Regions from separate parts of the Megalodesulfovibrio paquesii genome, predicted to be linked through region 1. Evidence: predicted binding sites of a transcription regulator. Region 1 holds the regulator's gene; each other region holds the start of a gene.
The links. The regulator sigma-54, encoded in region 1, starts transcription at its own class of promoters, with help from an activator protein. The targets are predictions, from matches to a motif close to CTGGCACGGNNNNTGCTT.
Positions count from the first base shown of each region.

Region 1 (7,261 bases):
CGGACGCAAGGCCTCCACAAAATACGGGTTCGGAAGGAAGCGCAGGTCAAAGACCAGGTCGGCCTCCAGGGGGGGGCCGTATTTGAAGCCAAAGGTGATCAGGTGGATGGAGAGGCCCTTGCCCGTTTGCCCCAGGGCGCCCCATTTGTCCTTGATGACACGCCGCAGATCGTGCACGGAATGGTCGGTGGTGTCCACCACCAGATCGGCCAGATTGCGCAGGGGCAGCAAGGCCTGTTTTTCGAGTGCAATGGCTTCTTCAAGCCCCACACTGCAGCTGCCTTCGCCCTCCTGCGGCTGACCCATCTGGACCAGCTGGACCATGGGGTGCGGGCGGCGGGTGGCGGCATAGCGGCGCATGAGCACCGGAGTGCGTGCCTCAAGAAAGAGGACCTGGGGGGTGGCCCCCAGGTCCTTGATTTCTTGGAGGACGAGTTTCCAGGCGGAGGCGGCGTCGTCGGCCGTGCGCACATCCACCCCCAGGGCCAGCCCCTGGAACTTGCGGCGGGATTCGCCGGCAAAGAGCTGCACCAGCTTGGGAGCCAGACTGGGCGGGATACCGTCCACGGTGAAGAAGCGCAGGTCTTCAAACACGCCCAGGGCCGTGGATTTTCCAGCGCCGGACAGTCCGCAGACCACCATCACCGGAAAGGCGGAGGTGGCCGGGAACAAGCCCGGCGCGGCTGAGGACGCCTCTGCGCTCAAGTTCTCGCCAGCAGTTTCCACAGGCTCTCCTTGTCCGGCGCGCTCAGAAAATCACGCCGGAAGGCATCGTCTTTCAGCAGCCGGGAGATGTGGGCCAGGATGCGCAAATGCATGCCTGCCACCTGTTCCGGCGCCAGCACCAGAAAGAAGATGGAGCAGCGCTTGAGGTCCAGGGCCTCGAAGTCCACGCCTTCCTTGCTGCGACCGACCACAAGGACAATCTTGTCCAGGTCCGCCAGCTTGCCGTGAGGGATGGCAATGCCGTCTCCGATGCCGGTGGTGCCCAGGTATTCGCGTTCCAAAAGCACCTGCAGGGCTTTTTTGGCATCAAAGCCGGGCATGGTCTCCGCCACGGGGGCGATGAGCTCCTGCAGCACAGCCGGCTTGGCCGTGGCGTGCAGGTCGGGCAGCACCAGCCGCGGGTCGAGGAATTCCTCCAGTTTCATACCGCTTGACCAAACTCCCTACATGCCGGGGTCGATGAGGCCGTAGTCGCCATTTTTGCGGCGGTACAGGACATTGACGCGGCTGGTTTCAGCATCCAGGAACACCAGGAACTGTTCCTGGGAGGTTTCGAGCTGCTCGGCAGCTTCTTCCACGTTCATGGGTTTGGGCTGGAAATGATCGGAATCGACGATGCTGCGCTCCCGGCCGCCAGAGGGCGTGGGCGTGAGCTGGAAGACTTCCGTGCGCACGGTGCGGCCATCGAGGGCCACATCGCCACCCTTGCGCTTGTCCTTGCCCTTTTCCCGGTGCTTGCGCATCTGGGCATCCAGTTTGTCCAGCACGAGGTCCACGGTCTGGTACATGTCCTCGCTGGATTCGGAGGCCGAGAGGTGCAGGCCGTCGCCCACAAGCTTCACTTCGGCCATGTGGCGCTGCTTTTCCACGCTCATGGCCACTTGCAGCTCCGCGGAGGCGTCGGTGCGTTCCAGAAATTTGGTGAGTTTTTCGAATCGGCGCTGGGCGTATTGCTTCAGGTGCTCGGACGGTTCGAAATTCTTGAAGGTAAAGGTAATCTGCATAGGCGCTCCCGTGAGGTGCGCCGCCGCGCCGCGTAATGCGTCGGGCGGGGTTTGTGGATCAGAACATTTCCCGTCGCTTGGAGGAGGAGGGAATGTCCAGGGCCATACGGTATTTGGCCACTGTACGGCGAGCGATGTTGACATGCAACGTGTCTTTGAGAATTTCTGCAATGCGCTCGTCAGAAAGCGGGGACTTGGGGTCCTCGGCGTCGATGTGCTTTTTGATAAGCGCTTTAACGCTTTCCGAGCCCACCTGGGTGCCGTCATCCAGCTCCAGGGCGCTGTTGAAGAAGAATTTCAACTCAAAGGTGCCGTGGGGGGTGGCCATGTATTTGCTGGTGGTGATGCGGGAGACCGTGGATTCGTGCATGCCGATATCTTCGGCGATGTCCTTGAGAATCAACGGCTTGAGCTGCGTCACTCCATGCTCGAAGAACTCGCGCTGGTGTTTGACCACGCTTTCCGCCACCTTGAAAAGCGTGCGCTGGCGTTGGTAGAGGCTCTTCATGAGCCACTGGGCCGAACGCATCTTTTCCTGCAGATAATCCCGCTCCTTATCACTGCCGCGGGAGGGCAGGTCGCCATAGGCGCTGGAGAGTTCCAGCCGGGGCAGGCCGTCCTCGTTCAGGAGCACCACCCATTCGTCGCCCAGTTTGTACACAAACACGTCCGGGCTGACGTAACTGGGTTCTCCCGAACCGAAACTGGCGCCGGGCATGGGATCCAGACCCTGGATCACCTCCAGGTACTCACGCAGCTCCTCAAGGGAAATCTTAAATTTGCGCGCCAGCGGCTTGTAGCGTTTCTTTTCCAGATCTTCCAGATGCTCGCGGACCAGCTCCACCAGGATGGGGTCGGTATCCATCTTGTAGAGCTCCAGCTGCAGGAGCAGGCATTCCTGCGGCGTACGGGCGGCCACACCCACGGGGTCCAGCCGCTGGACCTTGTGCAGCACGGCCTCCACCTCATCCACCGTGCCGCTGGTCATGGCGGCCAGCTCTTCAGCCGAGGCCTGCAGATAGCCCGAGGAACCGAGATTGCCGATGATGGCGTCGGCGATTTCCAGCTCACGCGGGGTGGCACCGGAAAGCCGCAGCTGCCACTCCAGGTGCCCTTCCAGGCTGTGGCTGGAGGTGAGCCGGGCCTCAAAGGAGAGGCCGTCTTCGGGGATTTCCACCTCGCGCTGGTTCATCTGCCGCGTGGTGGAGGCAAAATCCCCGATGTAATCCTCCCAGTCCGCACTTTTGAGCATGTCGCGCTCAGTCACGGCGTCGCGCTCCTGGCCGGCGGGACTGGCATCCTGAAAGGAGGGTTCGGGGGCGGTTTCCTGAAGGGACTCTTCCAGGAAGGGGTTTTCCAGCAATTCCTGCTGGACCGTCTCTAGCAGCTCGATCCGGGAGAGCTGCAACAGTTTAATGGCCTGCTGCAGCTGGGGAGTCATCACCAACTGCTGGCTCAGCTTGAGGGACTGTCTGAGTTCCAGGGCCATGTGTCCGTAGTGCTCCGTTCGCTAAAAAATTAACAAGATTGACAAGAAAATGCAGCTGTGTTTCGCAGGCTAACATCCTGGACGGGTTTGAGTAGTGCCACAGAAGCACGCCCCTTGCAAGACGTGGCGGCATGCAATGTTGATTCCAGCGGTGTCAAGCGGAAGTTTAATATTTTTCCCGTTGAATTTGCGCTGGTTGGTCTCTATTCAGACTTGGGGATGCAGAAAAGAGTTTACCGCTGCGCTGAGTTTGCCCTGGGCCTGAAGAATGAACCGGATGGCTTCCCGCGTGGCGGCGTGTCCGCCAGGGAGCCGGCTGGTCCAGAGGGCCAGGCGCCGGCATTCCGCCTGGGAGTTGGGCACGGTCATGGGCAAGCCCACTTTCTCCATGACCGCCAGATCCACCCAGTCATCCCCAAGAAACGCCGCCTGGGGCCAGCCCAGGCCATGCTTGTCCAGCATCAGCTGCAGGGCGCCCACCTTGTGGCGGTGGCCGGGTTGGTAATCCTCCACCCCGAGTTCCTTCATGCGGCGGGCCACCACAGGAGAATCCAGCCCGCTGATGACCGCCACATGGAGCCCCTGGGCCTGGGCAGCCTTGATGCCCAGGCCATCCTGGGCATGGAAGAGCTTGTCCGCCGGGCCGGCTTCCTTGTACAGAAGCCGGCCATCGGTCAGCACGCCGTCCACGTCCAGTACCAGCAAGCGCACATGACGCGCCGCGCCCAACGCCCGGGCGCGGCGGATGGCAGGATTGCCCCGGCCTGCGGGCAACGGGCGGCGGGGCGGCCTCACGCCTGGTTGCTCCTCGTGGCGATACTCCCCTGTAACACCTTGGCAGCCTTGATGAATTCGCGGAACAACGGATGCGGGCGCATGGGGCCGGACTGGAATTCCGGGTGGAACTGGCAGCCCAGGAACCAGGGGTGGTCAGGCAACTCCACAATTTCCACCAGCTGCTTGTCCGGGGACAGGCCGGAGAACACCAGCCCCATCTCCTCGCACATGTCCTTGTAAGTTTGATTGAATTCGTAGCGGTGGCGGTGGCGTTCCTGGATTTCGTCCTTTTTGTACGCCTCGTGGGCCTTGGTGTCCGGGGAAACCACACAGGGATAAGCCCCCAGGCGCATGGTCCCGCCCAGGTCCGTATCCTTGCCCCGGGTTTCCACCTTCTGCGTCCGGTAATCGTACCATTCCTTCATCAGATAGATGACCGGGTGCTGGGTCAGGGGGTTGAATTCCTGGGAATCGGCGTCCAGCTTGAGCACGTTGCGGGCGAATTCAATCACCGCGCATTGCATGCCCAGGCAGATGCCAAAGAAGGGAATCTTGTTTTCGCGAGCGTATTGGATGGCCCGGATCTTCCCGGTGATGCCGCGGTTACCAAAGCCGCCGGGCACGAGGATGCCGTCCAGCCCGGCCAGAATGCTGCCCACGGTTTTGTCGGTCACTTCCTCGGAATTCACATACACCAGATTCACGGCCACGTCGTTGGCAATGCCACCGTGGATGAGCGCTTCATGCAGGCTTTTGTAGGCTTCCTTCAAATCCACATACTTGCCCACAATGCCGATGGAAACCGCGCCAATGGGATGCCCCAGCTTCTGCACCACCTGCTTCCAGGCTGAGAGGTCCGGGTTCTTTGCCGGCAGTTTGAGCAGGATGGCCACCTTCTGGTCCAGCCCTTCCTCATACAGTTTGAGAGGCAGCTCATAGATGCTCTTCACGTCCACAGCGGAGAACACGGCATCAGCATCCACGTTGCAGAACAGGGCGATCTTGGCCTTGAGCTCGTGAGGGATGTCCTGCTCGCAGCGGCAGATGATGATGTCCGGCATGATGCCGATGGAGCGCAGTTCCTTGACGCTGTGCTGGGTGGGCTTGGTTTTCAGCTCGCCCGCTGCCTTGATGTACGGCACCAGGGTCAGGTGGATGTACAGCACGGCCTCCTTGCCCAGGTCCCCGCGCAGCTGGCGGATGGCTTCCAGGAAAGGCAGGCCTTCGATGTCGCCCACGGTGCCGCCAATCTCCACAATGACCACGTCCATATCATCCGAAGCCAGGTTCAGGATGGACTGCTTGATCTCGTCGGTAATGTGCGGAATCACCTGCACGGTGCCGCCCAGGTAGTCCCCGCGGCGCTCCTTGGTGATGACGCTGTGGTAGATGGAACCGGAGGTGTAGTTGTTCTTCTGGGTCATGGGCGTATTCAGAAAACGCTCGTAGTGGCCCAGATCCAGGTCGGTTTCGGCGCCGTCATCAGTCACGTAGACTTCACCATGCTGAAAAGGATTCATGGTGCCGGGGTCCACGTTGATGTACGGGTCCAGCTTCTGGATGGTCACCTTGAGCCCGCGGGCGATGAGCAGCGAGCCCAGGGACGCGGCGGCCAGGCCCTTGCCCAGGGAGGACAGCACACCGCCGGTGACAAAAATAAATTTGGTCTTCAATGGCTTGCCGCCACGATAGTATCCGCTGTTCTTCATCGCGGAAGTCTCCGGTTTGGTCAAAATAGGTTGGACATGCCGCGAAACAGCCTGCGCCTCTGGGCTCATGCTGGAAGGCGCTGCACGCGGGAGCGAAACTGGCGCTTGAAATCCCGGCCAAGACTGTGCACAACGGCGGCGGGTGGCACGGCGCTCGGGAGGATATTCTTTGCGGAAGACCCCCCTTTCGTCAAGTCCCCACGTGCCCCCTCTTGCCCCAAGCAGCCCCGGCGCATCGAATATTTCGCATAGTTTCGACAGGATACAAGGAAGCAAAACGCCATGTCCCACTCTCCCACGTCCGTCAAGGCGCTTGTCGTCACCGGCTACGGCTCCAACTGCGAGCGCGAATGCGCCCACGCCGCCCTGCAGGCAGGCGCGGATATTGCGGATATTGTTTTTTTTCCCGATCTGGTGGCGGATCGCATCCGCATCACGGACTATAATTTTCTGCTCTTCCCCGGCGGATTCCTCGACGGGGACGATCTGGGCGCCGGCCAGGCCGCGGCCCTGCGCTGGCGGCACGAACGCACCGTCTCCGGCCGCTCCCTGCTGGACGACCTGAAAAACTTCCTCGATGCTGGCGGGCTGGTCCTGGGCATCTGCAACGGCTTCCAACTCCTGGTGAAGCTTGGTCTGCTCCCGGCCCTGGACGGCCTGTATTTCGAGCGCCAGGTCAGCCTTGCCCCCAACGATTCCGCCCGGTTCGAAGACCGCTGGGTGCGCATGCGGGCCAATCCGGCCTCGCCCTGCGTCTTTACCAAAGGTCTGGACCTCCTGGACATGCCCGTGCGTCACGGCGAAGGCAAGCTGGTGCCGGCGGATGAGGCCATTTTCCAGAAAATTCTGGACAACCAGCTCGTGGCCCTGCAGTATATTGACCCGGCCACAAACGAGCCCACCGAAGCCTATCCGCACAACCCCAACGGCTCGCCCCTGGGCATTGCCGGCCTGTGCGACCCCTCCGGCCGTATCCTGGGCCTGATGCCCCACCCTGAAGCCTTCAACGACGTCACCAATCATCCCCACTGGACACGCGGTCCCGTAGGCACCCTGGGCGTGGAGCTGCTGGCCCGCGGCGTGGCCTCACTGAAAGGGCAATGATCGGCCGCCCTCTGACGCTGCCCGCGCCCCTCTTGCCTGTACCGCCTGTCGCCCCACCCGCGCCGTGGCCGGACTGGGAAGCCGTGATGCAACTGGCCCTGGACCAGGCCCGGCAGGCGGCGGCCCACGAGGAAGCGCCTGTGGGCGCGGTGCTGCTGGACGCGGCGGGCGCGGTGCTGGCGCGTGGCCACAACGCGCCCGTGGCCACAGCCGACCCCACAGCCCACGCGGAAATCCTGACCCTGCGCGCCGCGGCCCTGGCGGCTGGCAACTACCGGCTGCCGGGCAGTGTGCTGGTCTGCACCCTGGAGCCGTGCGTGATGTGCCTGGGCGCGCTGGTGCATGCGCGGGTAGCCGGGGTGGTCTTCGGCGCGCTGGACGCCAAGGCCGGGGCGCTGGTCTCCAACCTGCCGGGCGCGGCCCTGCCCTTCTTCAACCATCGCTTCTGGACT
Region 1 covers NZ_BAAIGQ010000005.1:1,003,808-1,011,068, reverse strand. Annotated here, with positions in the region: gene rapZ (RNase adapter RapZ) at 1-705, opposite strand, end outside; gene ACYQ00_RS11150 (PTS sugar transporter subunit IIA) at 702-1,151, opposite strand; gene hpf (ribosome hibernation-promoting factor, HPF/YfiA family) at 1,170-1,730, opposite strand; gene rpoN (RNA polymerase factor sigma-54) at 1,789-3,219, opposite strand; gene ACYQ00_RS11135 (KdsC family phosphatase) at 3,427-3,966, opposite strand; gene pyrG (CTP synthase) at 4,011-5,669, opposite strand; gene ACYQ00_RS11125 (phosphoribosylformylglycinamidine synthase subunit PurQ) at 5,988-6,809, shown strand; gene tadA (tRNA adenosine(34) deaminase TadA) at 6,806-7,261, shown strand, end outside.

Region 2 (7,261 bases), on a different contig from region 1:
GTCCTCAAAGGTCTCGGCCACGGGACAGCGCTCGCAGGGGTGGTCGCGGTGGCCAAACAGCTCGTGACAGGCCAAGGCCGTCTCGCCGCGTGTTTCGCCAAAATCGTGTCGAAAGCGGCGGTTGGCGTCCACAATCCTGAATTCCTCATCCACCACGGCAATGGTCGCCGGCACAGCGTCAAAGAGCCGCTGCCACTTTTCCCGGGCCGCGCGCAGATCCTCCTGCAGCCGGTTCACTTCCGAAACATCCACCGACAGCTCGATGACCAGCTCCACCAGCCCCTCTTGATTGAAAATGGGCGCGGTGTGCACGATGACCGGGATGACGGCGCCGTCCCTGTCCACCAGCCGCTCCCGGCTGCGCTGGGCCTTGCCGGTCTCGATGGTCTGCCAGACGGGGCAGGCGTTGCCGCTGCCCTCGCGGCCGTCGTAGGCCTCCCAGGAGTGCCGGCCCACGAGATTGCCCAGCCGTTCCTTGCAAAGCTGGTTGGCGGCCACCACTTCCAGGTATCTGTTATGGATGGAAATAAAGCACGGCAGTTCGTTGAAATAGCTTGGCCCTTCGTCAAAGGCCGCAGCCAGGCCCTTCATGGCCGAGGAAAGCCCCTCCACCACCTGCCCCACAGCCAGCTGGCGCTCCAGCTCCACCAGACGGGCGCTCTTTTCCCTGACAATGCGCTCCAGATTGCGGGTGTGCTCCCGAAGCTGGCGACGCATGGCGATCTTGTCCGCCGCGCGTCTGAGGGCGCTGATGAGCAGCTCGTCACGCACGGGCTTGGTGATGAAGTCCATGGCCTCAAGCTGCAGGCTCTTGATGGCCAGCTCCATGTCCCCATGCCCGCTGACCATGATCACCTCAATGTCCGGCCAGGCGGCCTTGATGCGCTTGAGCAGCTCGATGCCGTCCATGCCGGGCATTTTGATGTCCGTGAGCACGATGCCGGGCGCAAAGGTCTCGCAGAGCGCCAACGCCGCCTCGCCATGGGCCGCGGTCTGCACCTCGTAGCCCAGGTCGGCCACGGACAGCTCCAGCACCTCCCGGATGGGGGCTTCGTCGTCCACGATCAGGACGCGCTCGGACAACCCGTCATGCATGGTCAGCTCCAGGCTGGAGGGTGAACGGATGGTAGGGGGAACCCCTTTTTGGAGAAAGGGGTTCCCCCTACACCCCCCTCCCCAAAGACTTTTACCTGGGGTGATGCGTGACGCGGTGATCGCAACAGAAATGAATCCTTCGGGGAGGGCATTGAGAAACACGCTTGCATCACCAACACCTCAAATATCTTTGGAAGGGGGGTCTGGGGGGGGAAACCTTTCTTTAAGAAAGGTTTCCCCCCAGTTCTCCCAACTCCCTACATTCCCACCATTTCCTTGGCCAGGGCCAGGGTCTTTTGCGGGTCCACGGGCTTGGAGAGCACGGGGACGCTCTTGTTGAGTGCCGGCGGGCGAGGGCCGACGCCGGAGATGACAATGACCGGGATTTCGGCCAGGGAAGGTTCCTGGCGCAGTTTGACGTAGAACAGGGTGCCGCCACGGCCGGGCATGTCCATGTCCAGGGTGATGAGGTCGGGGTTGTGGACCTGGGCTTTTTCCAGGCCTTCCACGCCATTGTTCGCCACGAACGTGGTGAAGCCGGCCTCGTCGAACACGTCCTTGAGGTAGGACACGATATCCGGATCGTCGTCGATGATGAGCACTTTCTTAGACATATGCACCTCGTGATTCGCCTTAGAATCAGGCGGATTACTTCAGTTTCTGGAGAGACTTGGCCATTTGCAGGCCCACGCCCAGGCCTTCGCGCAGGGCTGGGTCGCGCATGGCGGAGACCATGCTCCTGAGGCCGATGGGCTCGGCGTCCTTCAGGTTCATGGCCGCCGGGAGTTCGGTGAGTTTGTTCAGAAACTCCATGAATTCCGGGCTGGACATCTTTTTGAGCAGGCCAAGCATCTCGACAAAGCTGTCGCCCATTTCGGCCAGGTCCTCGGGACCATACTGGGCAGCCACCTTGGCCCGCACTTCGAGCATGGCTTCATAGGTCCGGAACACGCCGCGGGTTTCCAGGGTGCCCAGGAAGCGGATGGCGTTGTGCATGGAGCTCTTGAGCATGGGCTCCATGGTGTGGAAGAGCTCGATGGCGTTTTCCATCTGGTCCAGCATGTAGGCGATGTTCTTCATGTTGCGCAGCAGGCGCTTGAGCATGAGGAACCCGTCTTCCAGCTCGAAGCCGTGATCCACCTGTCCGAGTTCGCGCAGCAGGTGTTGGAAGGACGACTTCATCAGGGGGCTCAAGTCGTCCTTGAGTTCCTGGATCTCCAGCCGGGACTTGCGCATTTCCATGAGCTCGGCTTCGATCGTCTCCAGTTTTTGCAGAATCAGGTCCTCGTTCTTCATGATGCAGGACCCTCCTTACAGGCTGCACGCGCCCATGCGCTTCTTGCCGGCCATGAACATCTGGGGTTCCAGAGGCAGTTCCTTGCCCTTGAGCATGAGGTTGAAGTACACCCACTTGAACATCATCTTGCCCATGTAGTTCATGAAGGACTCGCCCAGCAGATCCATGGGCCCCAGGCCGGGGAAGGGGTATTTTCCCGGCAGGGGTTCAATTTTGTAGTTGAAGTCGATGAGGGTGGCCTTTTCGTAGCCCGTGACGATGAAGCAGGTGGAGTGGCCGTCGAATTCAGGGCGCGGTTCCAGGCCTTCGATCTCGCGGTGCAGGTTCTCGGCCACCACGTCGGATTCAAAGTGGGCCACGGAGCCGGCCTTGGAGGTGGGGACGTTGGTCGCGTCGCCAATGACGTACATATTCTCGTACTTCTTGGACTTCAGCGTGTGGTGGTCCGTGTCCAGGTAGGCCATGGCGTCGCCGATTTCAGAATCCTCGATGACCTTGGAGCCGAAGTTCGGCGGAATGGAGACCAGCAGGTCGTAGTCCACTTCCTCGCCCTTGTGGGATTCGATGACCTTGCGGCCCACGTCCACGCTGCCGATTTCAAAGTTGGGCGTAATCTTGATGTTCTTGTCTTCGCAGAGCTTGCCCAGGATTTCCGCGGCCACGGGCTTGGTGAACGCCCCGGTGAGGGGGGTGACCAGTTCGATCTCGATATTGCAGCGCGAATCGTTGATCATGTAGAACCAGTCAGCCAGGAACACGAACTCCAGCGGGGCCACCGGGCACTTGATGGGCATTTCGGCGATGTTCAGCACCAGCTTGCCCTTGTTGAAGTGCTTGAGCTTCTTGGCCAGGGCCACGGCGCCGTCGGGGGTGTAGAAATCGAAGATGTCCTTGCGCCAGCCGTCGCTCATGCCGTCGATTTCATCAGGCACGATGCGGCAGCCGGTGCCCACCACCACCCAGTCATAGGTGTGGGTGCCGCCCTTGCAGGTGACCTTCTTGGCCACGGGGTCGATGTTCTCGATCTCGTCCTGCACAAACTCCACATTGGAGGGGATGAAGTCCATCTGCGGCTTGATGCAGTCCTTGAGGGAATAGATCCCAAAGGGAATGAACAGCCAGCCGGCCTGGTAGTGATGCTGCCAGGAACGGTCGATGATGGTGATCTTCCACTCTTTCGGATCCAACAGCTTGGCCATCTTCGCGGCGACCATGACGCCGCCGGCGCCAGATCCCAGGATCAACAGCTTTTTCATGTGGTTCACGGCTCCCTGATGAGGATGGTGATTGCAGTGGTGCGCGAGCCGCCTTCCCGGAGCAGCCGGGTGCCGGCCAGCGCATGGAGCCGTATGAGCAAGGGACGGGCCAAGAATTTCCGCATTGAATTTCAGCTTGTTGCGCCAATCTATCCCCCGAGCCCCCCAGCAGGCGCAACCTTTTTTTACTTCTGTTTTGGTATGAATTTAGTTTGGTATTTTATTCCAGTGTGTTGCAGGATCTGTCAACCCGGTGCAAGGCGTCAACCTGGGTTGACGTCGCCCAGGGTCTTGAGGCGCTTGTGCAGGGCCTGGCGGGAGATGCCCAGCAGTTTCGCCGCCTTGCTCTGATTGCCCCCGGCCTGCTTCAGGGCCTGGAGAATCACATCCTCGGCCACGCGAGCCTCAGCCTGCCTGAGGGTGGGCAGGACGCAGGCAGGGCCGCGCTGCAGCGACGGGAGCGGTGGCAACGGGCTCGCGGCCTGGTGCAACCCCTGCCGCACGGACTGCATCCAGTCCACCACCGGCCCAAGCCCCAATGGCCCGCCGCCCCGGTGCAGGGTGCAGGCGTGCAGGAGCATGGACTTGAGTTCGCGCACGTTGCCGGGGAAATCGTAGCGTCGAAGCTCGGCGTAGAGGGCCTCGGGAATCTCCGGCACCGACTGGCCGGTCTCCCTGGCTGCTTCCTCCAGAAAATGGGGGACCAGCAGCTCCAGATCCTCCAGCCGGTCCCGCAGGGGGGGCAGCACAATCAGGTGGGTGCGCAGACGGAAGAAGAGGTCGCGCCGGAAGACGGCGGGATCCAGCAGTTCGGCCACGGTCTTGTTGGTGGCCGCCACCAGCCGGCAGTCCATGGGTCGCGGTGCGTCCGAGCCCAGGGGATAGTATTCGCGCTCCTGGATGCAGCGCAGCAGCTTGAGTTGTGAGGTCAGGGAGAGGTCGCCGATTTCATCCAGAAACAGCGTGCCGTCGCCGGCTTCTTCCAGCAGTCCGCTGCGGCCGCCCTGGGCGCCGGTGTAGGCGCCTTTTTTGTGGCCGAAGAGGGTGTCCGAAAGCATGACATCATCCAGCCCGGCCACGTTGCAGCCGATGAAGGGCCGGTGGCGGGCGTCTCCCGCGCAGGCCTGATGAATGGCCCGGGCGGCCAGCTCCTTGCCCACGCCGGTCTCGCCCACGATGAGCGCCGGCTCGCGGGACCGGGCCACGGCAGCCAGCTGGGTCAGCACCTCGCGCATGGCCGGGCTGCGGGTCAGCAGCTGCGCCCCCTCCTCTGCCGCAACGGCAGCGCCAGGCTTTGCGCCGGCCACCAAGGCACCGCCCCCTGCAGTGAGGGAGGCCCTGTCCGCCTGCCCCCGCCGCTCCAGCGCCTGGGTCACGGCGGCCAGCAGCCGGCCGCGGTCCACAGGTTTGACCAGATAATCCAACGAGCCGGCCTGCATGCAGCGCACGGCCGTCTCCACCTCGTTGTGCCCGGTAAGGACGATGGCCGGCACGTCCAGGCCCTGCTCGCGGATGTGGGCCAGGATCTCCTCGCCGCTGGTGTGCGGCATGGACAAATCCAGCATCACCAGCGAAAACGGCCGGGTGGAGAGCAGCTCGGGCACGGTGCGGCTGTCTGAGCAGAGAATGGTGTTGGTGATGCCGGAAAAGCGCAGGTTCAGGGCATAGCTGGTCAGGGCCTGCTCCTCGTCGTCCACGATGAGGATGGGCGCCAGGGGATGCTTGGTGTCTGCGGCCATGGTCAGCCCCTTGCTCCAGGCAACGGTCCTGGAAAGACCACGGGCAAGGCCACGGGCAGGGCCAGCAGGGCCTGCGTGCCCCGACCGGGAGCGGATTCCAGCTCCAGCCGCCCGCCGTGCTCCCGGGCAATGGACAGGGAAATGGACAAGCCCAGCCCGGTGCCTCCCTGCTGACCTTTGGTGGAATAAAACGGCTGCGTCACCAGGGGCAGGGCCTCAGGCGCGATGCCCACCCCCTCGTCCGTGACCACGATTTCCACCGCGCCGGCCTCCGGGTCATGCCTGGTTTCCACCACAAGACCCTGCCCCTCGTGCTCCAGGGCGTGGCAGGCGTTCTGCAGCAGATTGACCACCACCTGCTCCAGTCGTTGGCGACGCCCGCGGACCAGGGGCAATCCAGAAGCATACCGCACGTCGAAACGCCTGGTGCGGCGGCCGATGTTCTTGTGCATGAGCAGGGTCGCGGCCTGGACCACTTCATTGACGCTCAGCAGCTCAAAGCCGCCATCCACGTCCTGTCGGCTGTATTGCTTGAGTTCCTTGACGATGCGATTGATGCGCGTGGACCCCTCAATCACGCCCTGTAAAAGCTGGGGGACAAAATCCACAATCTCCGGAATGCCCACCTCCCCCGCGCCCGGCTCCAGCTCCTCGCCGCGCAGTCGTTCCAGCGCCGGCTGCAGCCGCCACCAGAGATCCATGAGCAACGGAGCGTTGAGCATGATGAAGTTATTGGGATTGTTGATCTCGTGCGCCACTTCGGAGACCAAGGCCCCCAGGGAGAGCAGCCGGTCCGCATGCAGCACCCGGCTCTCGGCCAGCTTCTGATCGGAAATGTCCATGCCCACGGCCTGATACTCGCGCACGTGCCCGGTTTTATAGAAAAATCCCTGTACCACCCAACGAATCCACATGGGCCGGTCTTCCAGGGGCCCCAGGCTGCCGGCGTCTTCAAGGCGCTGTTCCACCTCGGCTACGGGGCGTTCGGGGCTGATGGAGGCCACGGCGGCGTGGAAGCCTTCCCGCACCGACGGCGGCAGGGCCAGCAGAAGATTCTCGCCCACACATTCATTGCGCCGCCGACCAACGCAACGGCAGCAGGAGGCATTGGCATAGGTGATGGAAAAATCAGGCAGGAAACAGCAAATCGGATCCGGGCGTTTTTCCAGGATGCTTTGGTATTTCTTTTTGCGGTTCAGGAGACCATCAATGCAATCCCGATACCTAGTCACATCTTCCACGATGAGCTGCTGCAGCGTTTGGCCTTCCACTTCCACTGCGCCGCAGTGGATGCGCACCCAGCCAATGGAGCCGTCGGCCCGGGCGATGGAGCGTTCCACATTGAGCCACTTGTTCCGCGGGCAGTTGATCTCCGGCATGGACGCGCACATGCCCAGGCAAAAGATGGACAGCACATCCAGAAAACACATGAATTCCAGGTCCCTGGGCGTCACTTCGGTCACGCGGTGGAACTCGCGGTTGACGAAGACGATATCATCGGCCTGATTGGCCAGGAGCACTCCCACGGGCAGGGCGTCGTACACGGCAGCCAAAGAGGGGGCCAAAGAAGCAGGTGGGGGAGCGCAGCGCATATCAGCCTCGTTTGGTATGAATTTGATCCCGTATCCCAGCCGGCCGCACTTGGCAAGGAGAAACCCCAGCCCCCGGCATCCCTATTTCACCACACCACCGGCGAAACACCTCACAGCCAGTTGCTGCACAACAAAAAGTGCAATAGGGTGTGACTGTGTTTTGCATGGACTTGTCAGGGGGGATGCATGCTGGGGTCGACTCGCTCACGCATTGTGCTGCTCACGGCACTATCCGCCCTGCCTGCGTTATGCATTCTCCTGTATAATGGCTGGGAGCAGCGC
Region 2 covers NZ_BAAIGQ010000004.1:112,424-119,684, forward strand. Annotated here, with positions in the region: gene ACYQ00_RS03230 (response regulator) at 1-1,095, opposite strand, end outside; gene ACYQ00_RS03235 (response regulator) at 1,353-1,709, opposite strand; gene ACYQ00_RS03240 (DUF1641 domain-containing protein) at 1,744-2,391, opposite strand; gene sqr (type III sulfide quinone reductase, selenoprotein subtype) at 2,407-3,648, opposite strand; gene ACYQ00_RS03250 (sigma-54-dependent transcriptional regulator) at 3,912-5,387, opposite strand; gene ACYQ00_RS03255 (PAS domain-containing sensor histidine kinase) at 5,390-6,979, opposite strand; gene ACYQ00_RS03260 (ATP-binding protein) at 7,166-7,261, shown strand, end outside.
Region 2: a site for sigma-54 is predicted at 3,744-3,761, ahead of sqr (type III sulfide quinone reductase, selenoprotein subtype). Genes of this name have one in related genera too.

Region 3 (7,261 bases), 330 kb from region 1:
TGCGGCCTGAACGTGTTCGGCACAGAATGCCGGAGGCGAGGTCATGAGAAATTCCCGGCACAGCAACGGGCGCAAGGGATAAATGCTGCAGGCCTCATCCAGCAGAAAGGGGCAGGGGAGCTGCAGTGCCCAGTAGCGGCGCTGGAGTTCCTGCAGGCGGGAGGCATTGGTGAACTCTGCCGTATGACTGTGGATAAGTGCAGCCAGCAACCCTTCCTGCTCCAGACGGGAGCAAATGGCGGCGCTGGCGTCCCGGATCCGCGCCTGTTCATCGGGTTGAAGCTGACAGACAAGATGCCCCAACAGCGCTGCCTCGTGCAGGGAAACGGCAACCAGCTGCCGGCAACACATGGCGCAGCCTTTGGCACAGGTGATGGTCAGGCCCGAGGCGGAGGTGGCGGATTCAGCCTGCTCCAGAATGGCATTGCCCAGAGTGAAGACCTCCGGAAGGAGCTCGACCAGGGTGACTGGTCCTTCCGGGGGCTGCACGGCGCAGTGCAGGGTCAGACCGTTCTCGAAGGAGGCCCGCACAACCAGATCTCCTTGGCCGGCCCGGCTTGCCCGGCTTGCAGGACCAGTGTGCGCTCTGGTGCAGCTGATGGATGCCCTGGCGGGTCGGGGAGTGTTCATGCTGTCCTTGCAGTAAAAGGCACGTTCCTCACGTGTGGCCTGGCCGGCGGCCCATGGCATTTCACAAACCGGGTTGCAAAACGCCATGGGCAGGGATTGCGGGCTTCATGCGCTGGTGGCGCAGGAGGGTTAGTCCTGGCTGCGATGGACCGTGGGGCCGCCGTCGGCCTGATTGGTGGGCCATATTTCCACACGGGCAATATTCACATGGGCCGGTCGGGTTGCGGCCCAGAAGATGGCCTCGGCAATGTCTTCGGCGTACAGAGGTGTCACGCCTTTGTAGACGGTGGCGGCGCGGGTTTCATCACCATGGAAGCGGGTTTTGGAGAAGTTTGTTTCGGCCATGCCGGGTTCGATGTTGGTCACGCGGACGTTTGTTCCAAGCAGATCGGACCGCAGATTGGCGCTGAACTGCTGCACAAAGGCCTTGCTGGCACCGTACACATTGGCGCCCCTGTAAGCATGGCTGCCGGCGATGGAGCCAAGGTTCACCACATGCCCCGTGCCGCGTTCCACCATGCCGGGCAGGATGGCGCGGGTGCAGTAGAGCAGGCCTTTGATGTTGGTATCCACCATCACTTCCCAGTCATCCAGAGAGGTGCCGAAGGCAGGCTCAAGCCCCAGGGCCAGGCCGGCGTTGTTCACCAGCACGTCCACTGCGGCAAACGCCTTGGGCAGATCGGCCACAGCGTTGAACACGGCGTCCTTGTCCCGCACGTCCAGCACCAGGGGATGCACCGGTGCAGGCGCGAGCTCTTCGACCAGCCCTTTCAAAAGTGCTTCATTGCGGCCGGAGGCCACCACATTCCAGTTGTTTTTTGCGAACAGACGGACACAGGCCGCGCCAAAGCCAGCAGTGGCCCCGGTGATAAAGACGGTCTTCAAACCATGCTCCTTGGGTTGCGGAGGCGGCGCTCCATGCAGGGAGGAAGCCGGAGCATACATCAGCCTGACCGCGGAGCACAAGTCAGGCAAGCTTGCATCGTTACACGAAATATTTCCCGGAAGCAGGAGCCGGAACGCGCACGGCCGCCGTGAGGTGGACTCACGGCGGCCGGCATGCAGTGGCGAATCGAGGAGGCGTTTCTAGTGTTGCGTCCTCTAACATGCTCCATACAGAATAGACGCAACACTGGGCCGCTGGCACAGCGGCCCCGGAGCAGCATGCTCCGTGATTCAGCCGAAATCCCCGCATTTCGGCTGACGATCTTCCACGAAATCTGCTGACATTCTTATCACCTTATTTCGTGGACATCACACTAGGTGGTTGCGCGGGCCCGGTTGCGGCGGCGCATGCGGATCAATCCAGCTAGCCCAAGACCGGCCAGCACCAGCGTGGAGGGTTCGGGCGTCTGGCGGGTGCCGACATTATCCCAGTACACATCGAAAGATTCACCAAAATTGTACGAATTCAGGATGATGTTGGCAATGACACCGTCCTGCCAGATGTCGTCGAAGGCGTAAGCAAATACGCCATCAATATAATAGTCCATGGTGGAGCCGGTGTAGCGCATTTCCAAGGTATGCCAGGCATCTTCGGCATAGCCCGAGCCGAGCAGATTCCATCCGCCAAGAAAATAGTCAAAGCTGTAGAAGCCGGAGATGATGCCGGCACCTTCGCGCCAGGAAATGATGGGGTACCCGCTGACGAGGCCGTCGAGGGTTTTGAGCGTACCCCAGATGCCGACATTGGCGCTGTTCCAGCTGGAATCGATGTACAAATCGGCAGTAATGATTTCGGAGACCGATACCCCGAAGTCGAGTTTCATCCCTTGATAATTGTAAAAGGAGCTGGATTGCTGATCGCTGCCATCAATTCCAATGTGCAGGCGAGAGTCGCCGTCGAAGGACGCGATTTCAAAGACGGCAGGCTCATAGCGATCCCGGTACCAGCCAACGAGGTCGGCGCTTGAGTCGAAGGTTAATACGGCAGCCTGTGCCAAGGTGGGACACAATGCCAGGACAGCGCAGAGCAGGAATGCAAGCCGGCGGGGATTCATAGGGGAGCTCCTGGTAACTATATGTTTTTTTAGTGAAATAGAGCAAAAAACGATCCAGATATTTTATGTGTATTTTGAGTGTGTTACGCAATCAGAAGCAGCGAACGCTGTCGGTTTGGCTAACAAGTGTTAAGTTTTTCGACATTCCACGCCATTTTTTCCTGGAATTATGAAAAAAACAGCGTTTGATACGTTGACAGATTCCAACGGTGTTTGATAATTCCTTCAAACAACGATTGAGCCATTGTTTAAAGAGAACGTTGTTTCAAGCCATATTTGGAGCGCCCCATGCCACCCTATGCCAACATGCACGCCAGAAGCCTTCAGCAATTTCAGCAGCCCCGGCGCGAGGTGCAGGATTCCACCCGCGACCGCATCCTCAAGGCCGCTGAGGCCATTTTTCTGGAAAAGGGCTTTCAGAAAGCCACCATCCGCGATATCTGCGGGGTGGCCAAAGCCAATGTGGCGGCGGTGAATTATCATTTTCAGGACAAGGACGGGCTGTATATTGCCGTGGTGGCCAACCTGCTGGACCGCGGCGCCCGCCGCTATCCTCTGGACAGTGGCCTCCCCGAGAATCCCTCAGCCTCGGATCGGCTGCGGACCATGGTCTACAATATCCTCTGCCGCCTCTTCTGCAATGATCAGGGGGACTACACCGAAGAGCATGGCCGCTTTGTGCTGGAGGCCTTGTTTGGCGATTCTCCGCACATCGCCGTGCTCATGGACACGTTTGTCAGGCCTTCGCAGCAGTATTTGCGAAACATCATTGAGGGCATTCTTGAAGAGCATCAGCTTGCGGCCGAGGAACGAGTGCTTTCCCGCTGCGCCATGAGTCTGTTCGCCCAGGTGGTGTATTACGTGTATGCCCGCAATTTCGAATCCCGTCTGGACGATGGCCGGTGCCGGGACTTGCAGGATCTCGGAACGCTGGCGGATCATATCACCGCTTTTTCCCAGGCCGGGGTCTGTGCCGTGGGAACGAGGCAGGCTGCCTAGGCAGCCAAGGAGTGTATTGTGGAACGGCTGTTCATCATCGCCGCCTGGTGTCTTGTGGTGGCTGCGTTGCTTTCGGGGTGTAGTGAGAGCCCGTTGCATGCGCAGGGGGCCAACACGACCTCCAATGCAACAGAAAACGCCTCTGGCAGCGCGCTGGTGCCTGCATCCCCCGTGCGTACTGTGGAAGTGCAGGTGGAACAGGTGACCCCCCGGCCGTTCAAGGACTTGCTGGTCCTGCCGGGCCAGACTGAGGCCCTGCAGGACGTGCAGCTGGCCATGGACGCCGAAGGCCGCGTGGATTGGGTGGGTGTGGAAAAGGGCGACCTCGTCCAGAAAGGGCAGGAGCTCCTCCGGCTGGACGCCGCCCTGGTTCGCGCGCAGCTGGACAAGGCCAAGGCTGATCTGGCCCTGAAGCAGGATCTGGCCTCCCGACGCAAGGCGCTGTTTGCGCAAGCCGTGCTTTCCAAGGAAGAACAGGATCAGGCCCTGACCGAAATGGCCGTGGCCCAGGCCTCCGTGGACGAGGTGGAAACCGCGCTCTCCCGCACGGTCATCCGCGCGCCTTTTGCCGGCCGGGTCAATGATGTCACGGTGGATCCCGGAGAATATGTCACCAAGGGGTCACCGGTGGTGGATCTCGTCAATGTCACCACCATCCGGGTGACGGTGTCTGTGCCGGAAATGGACGTGCGGCATCTGGCCGTGGGGCAGCCTGTGGTGGTCACCATCGACGCCCACGGCACCGAGCAATGGCCTGGCGTGGTGGACTTTGTGGCCTACAAGGCCGACAGCGCCACCAAAACCTTTGAGGTACGTGTGGTGGTGGACAATAAAGACGGTCGCATCCGGCCCGGCATGGCCTCCCGGGTCACCTTCGTGCGGCGTGACATCCCCGATGCCATCACCGCGCCCCTCTTTGCCGTGGTGGATCGCGGTGGCGAACGGCTGGTGTATGTGGCGGAGCACGGCGTGGCCAAGGCCAGAACCGTGGCCATCGGCCATATTGCCAGGGACCGCGTGCAGATTCTCGAGGGCCTCACCCCGGGGGACTGGCTCATCATCTCCGGGCAGAAGGATGTGGAGGATGGCATGAGCTTGGCCGTGCTGAATCCGCCCGCCGCTCCCGTTGCCGCCGCACATGAAGGCCACGCCGCCACAGGGGCCAACGCCGGGGTACGCGTCCAGTGATCATTCCCAATCTCGCCTTGTCGCGGCCCTGGGCCGTGGTGGTCTCGGTGGTGGGCATCATCCTGTTCGGGGCGGCGAGTTACGTCTCCCTGCCGCGGGAAAGCTCGCCGGACATCACCATCCCGTATGTGTTCATCACCACGCGGTACGAAGGCGTGGCCCCGGAGGACATGGAAACCCTGATCACCATGCCCCTGGAGCGCAAGCTCAAGGCCCTGAAGGGCGTGGAGGAGATGAAATCCACCTCCGAGGAAGGGCTTTCCTTTATCTCCATCAAGTTCCTGCCCTCGGAGAATATTGACGACGCCTTGCAAAAGGTGCGCGACAAGGTGGATCAGGCCAAGCCGGATCTGCCCACGGACCTGGAAGACGATCCGGAGGTGGAGGAGGCCAATTTTTCGGACCAGCCCATTCTGCAGATTGCCCTGTCCGGTGAGTTTTCGGCCAAGCGCCTCAAGCGCATGGCCGAGGATCTGCAGGACCGCATCGAATCCATCCCCGGCGTGCTGGAAGCACCCATCATCGGCGGGCTGACGCGCGAGATTCACGTGGAGCTGGATCTGGACCGCGTGGGCTTTTACCATCTGCCTGTCTCCAGCATCCTGAACTCCGTCTCCCAGAGCAATGTGAACATGCCCGGCGGTTCCCTGGATATTGGCGAAGGCAAGTATCAGGTGCGCGTGCCGGAGGAGTTCAGCAACCCTGCAGAAATAAACTCGCTGGTGGCCTACGTGCGCGATGGCAAGCCCATCTACGTGCGCGATGTGGCTGAAATAAAGGACTCCAACAAAGACCCCGCCACCGTCAGCCGCATTCAGGGGCAACCCAGTGTGACGGTGCAGGTGAAGAAACGGGCCGGCGAGAACATCATCTTCATCACTGATGAAGTCAAACGCGTGGTGGAGGAGATGCGCCCGCAGCTGCCGCCAAGCCTGCGCATCGACCTCATGGCCGATCAGTCCAAAGATATCCGGCGGATGGTGTCTGATCTGGAAAACAACATCATCACCGGCCTCATTCTGGTGCTGGGGGTGGTGCTGGTGGGGATTGGCGGGCGCAGCGCGGTCTTTGTCTCCATTGCCATCCCCCTGTCCATGCTGGTGTCCTTTATTGTGCTGGACATGATGGGCATTACCCTGAACATGGTGGTGCTCTTTTCCCTGATTCTCGCCCTGGGCATGCTGGTGGATAATGGCATCGTCATGGTGGAGAACATTTATCGCTACATGCAGCTGGGGCATTCGCGCTTTGAGGCGGCCCGGCTGGGGGCTGGCGAGGTGGCCTGGCCGGTCATCACCTCCACGCTCACCACCGTGGCTGCGTTCTTCCCCATGCTCTACTGGCCGGGCATCATGGGCGAATTCATGTCCTACCTGCCCCTGACCTGCATCATTGCCCTTTCGGCCTCGCTTTTTGTGGCCCTGGTGGTGAACCCGGTGCTCTCGGCCAAGTTCCAGACCGTGCCCAGGGGTGTGGCGGCGGATGGCGAGATTCCGCCCGGCTGGATACAGCGGCGTTATCGTGGACTGCTGGAGTGGAGCCTGCGGCACCGCGGGCTGGTGGTTGTGCTCTGCATTGCCTCGCTCTTTGGTTCCATCGTTGCCTTTGGTGCGTTCGGTCGCGGGGTGGAGTTTTTTCCGGACATCGAGCCCAATCGGGCGATCATCGAAATCAAAGCGCCCGTGGGCACGAACCTTGCCACTTCGGACAGGCTTGTGCGCATTGCCGAGCAGGTGGCTCTGACGTATCCGGATATTCTCTTTGTCATCTCCCAGGCCGGCATGGAAGGCGGCGACCCGTTCAGTTCCGGGGGCACGGGGGAGCATCTTTCCCAGATCACTCTTGAATTCAAGGAGATGAAGGAACGGTCGCGCCCTTCCTCGGCCATTGTGTCCGAGCTGCGGGAGATTTTGAAAGAGAAGATCAAGGGCGCGGAAGTGCGCGTGGAAAAGCAGGAGGAGGGCCCGCCCACCGGCTCACCCGTGACCCTGGAACTGCTCAGTGACAACCTGCAGGACCTGGACGCCATGGCCCAGACCCTGCACAAGCTTCTGGAGGCCACGCCGGGGCTGGTGAACGTCAAGGACAACGTCCTGCGCGGCAAGCCGGAGCTGGCCGTGCATGTGGACAAGGAAAAGGCCGCCCTGCTGGGGCTGGACGCCTACACCATTGCCTACACAGTCAAGACGGCCTTCAACGGCGCCAAGGTTGGCGTGTACCGCGAAGAGGATGAGGAGTACGACATCGTCGCCAAGCTGCCCAAAAAGGATCGCAGCAGTGTGGAGGCTGTGCGCCGCCTCACCGTGGCTGGCCCCAATGGCGAACCCATTCCCCTTACCTCCGTGGCCAGCGTGGAGCTTTCCAGCGGCCTGGGCGGCGTGCATCGCAAGGACCAGAAACGCGTGGCCACCCTGGAAGCCGACGTCAGCGGGCGCCTGGCCAAC
Region 3 covers NZ_BAAIGQ010000005.1:1,336,737-1,343,997, reverse strand. Annotated here, with positions in the region: gene ACYQ00_RS12675 (hypothetical protein) at 1-630, opposite strand, end outside; gene ACYQ00_RS12670 (SDR family NAD(P)-dependent oxidoreductase) at 760-1,515, opposite strand; gene ACYQ00_RS12665 (PEP-CTERM sorting domain-containing protein) at 1,890-2,630, opposite strand; gene ACYQ00_RS12660 (TetR/AcrR family transcriptional regulator) at 2,919-3,629, shown strand; gene ACYQ00_RS12655 (efflux RND transporter periplasmic adaptor subunit) at 3,648-4,817, shown strand; gene ACYQ00_RS12650 (efflux RND transporter permease subunit) at 4,814-7,261, shown strand, end outside.
Region 3: a site for sigma-54 is predicted at 2,858-2,875, ahead of ACYQ00_RS12665 (PEP-CTERM sorting domain-containing protein). Genes of this name have one in related genera too.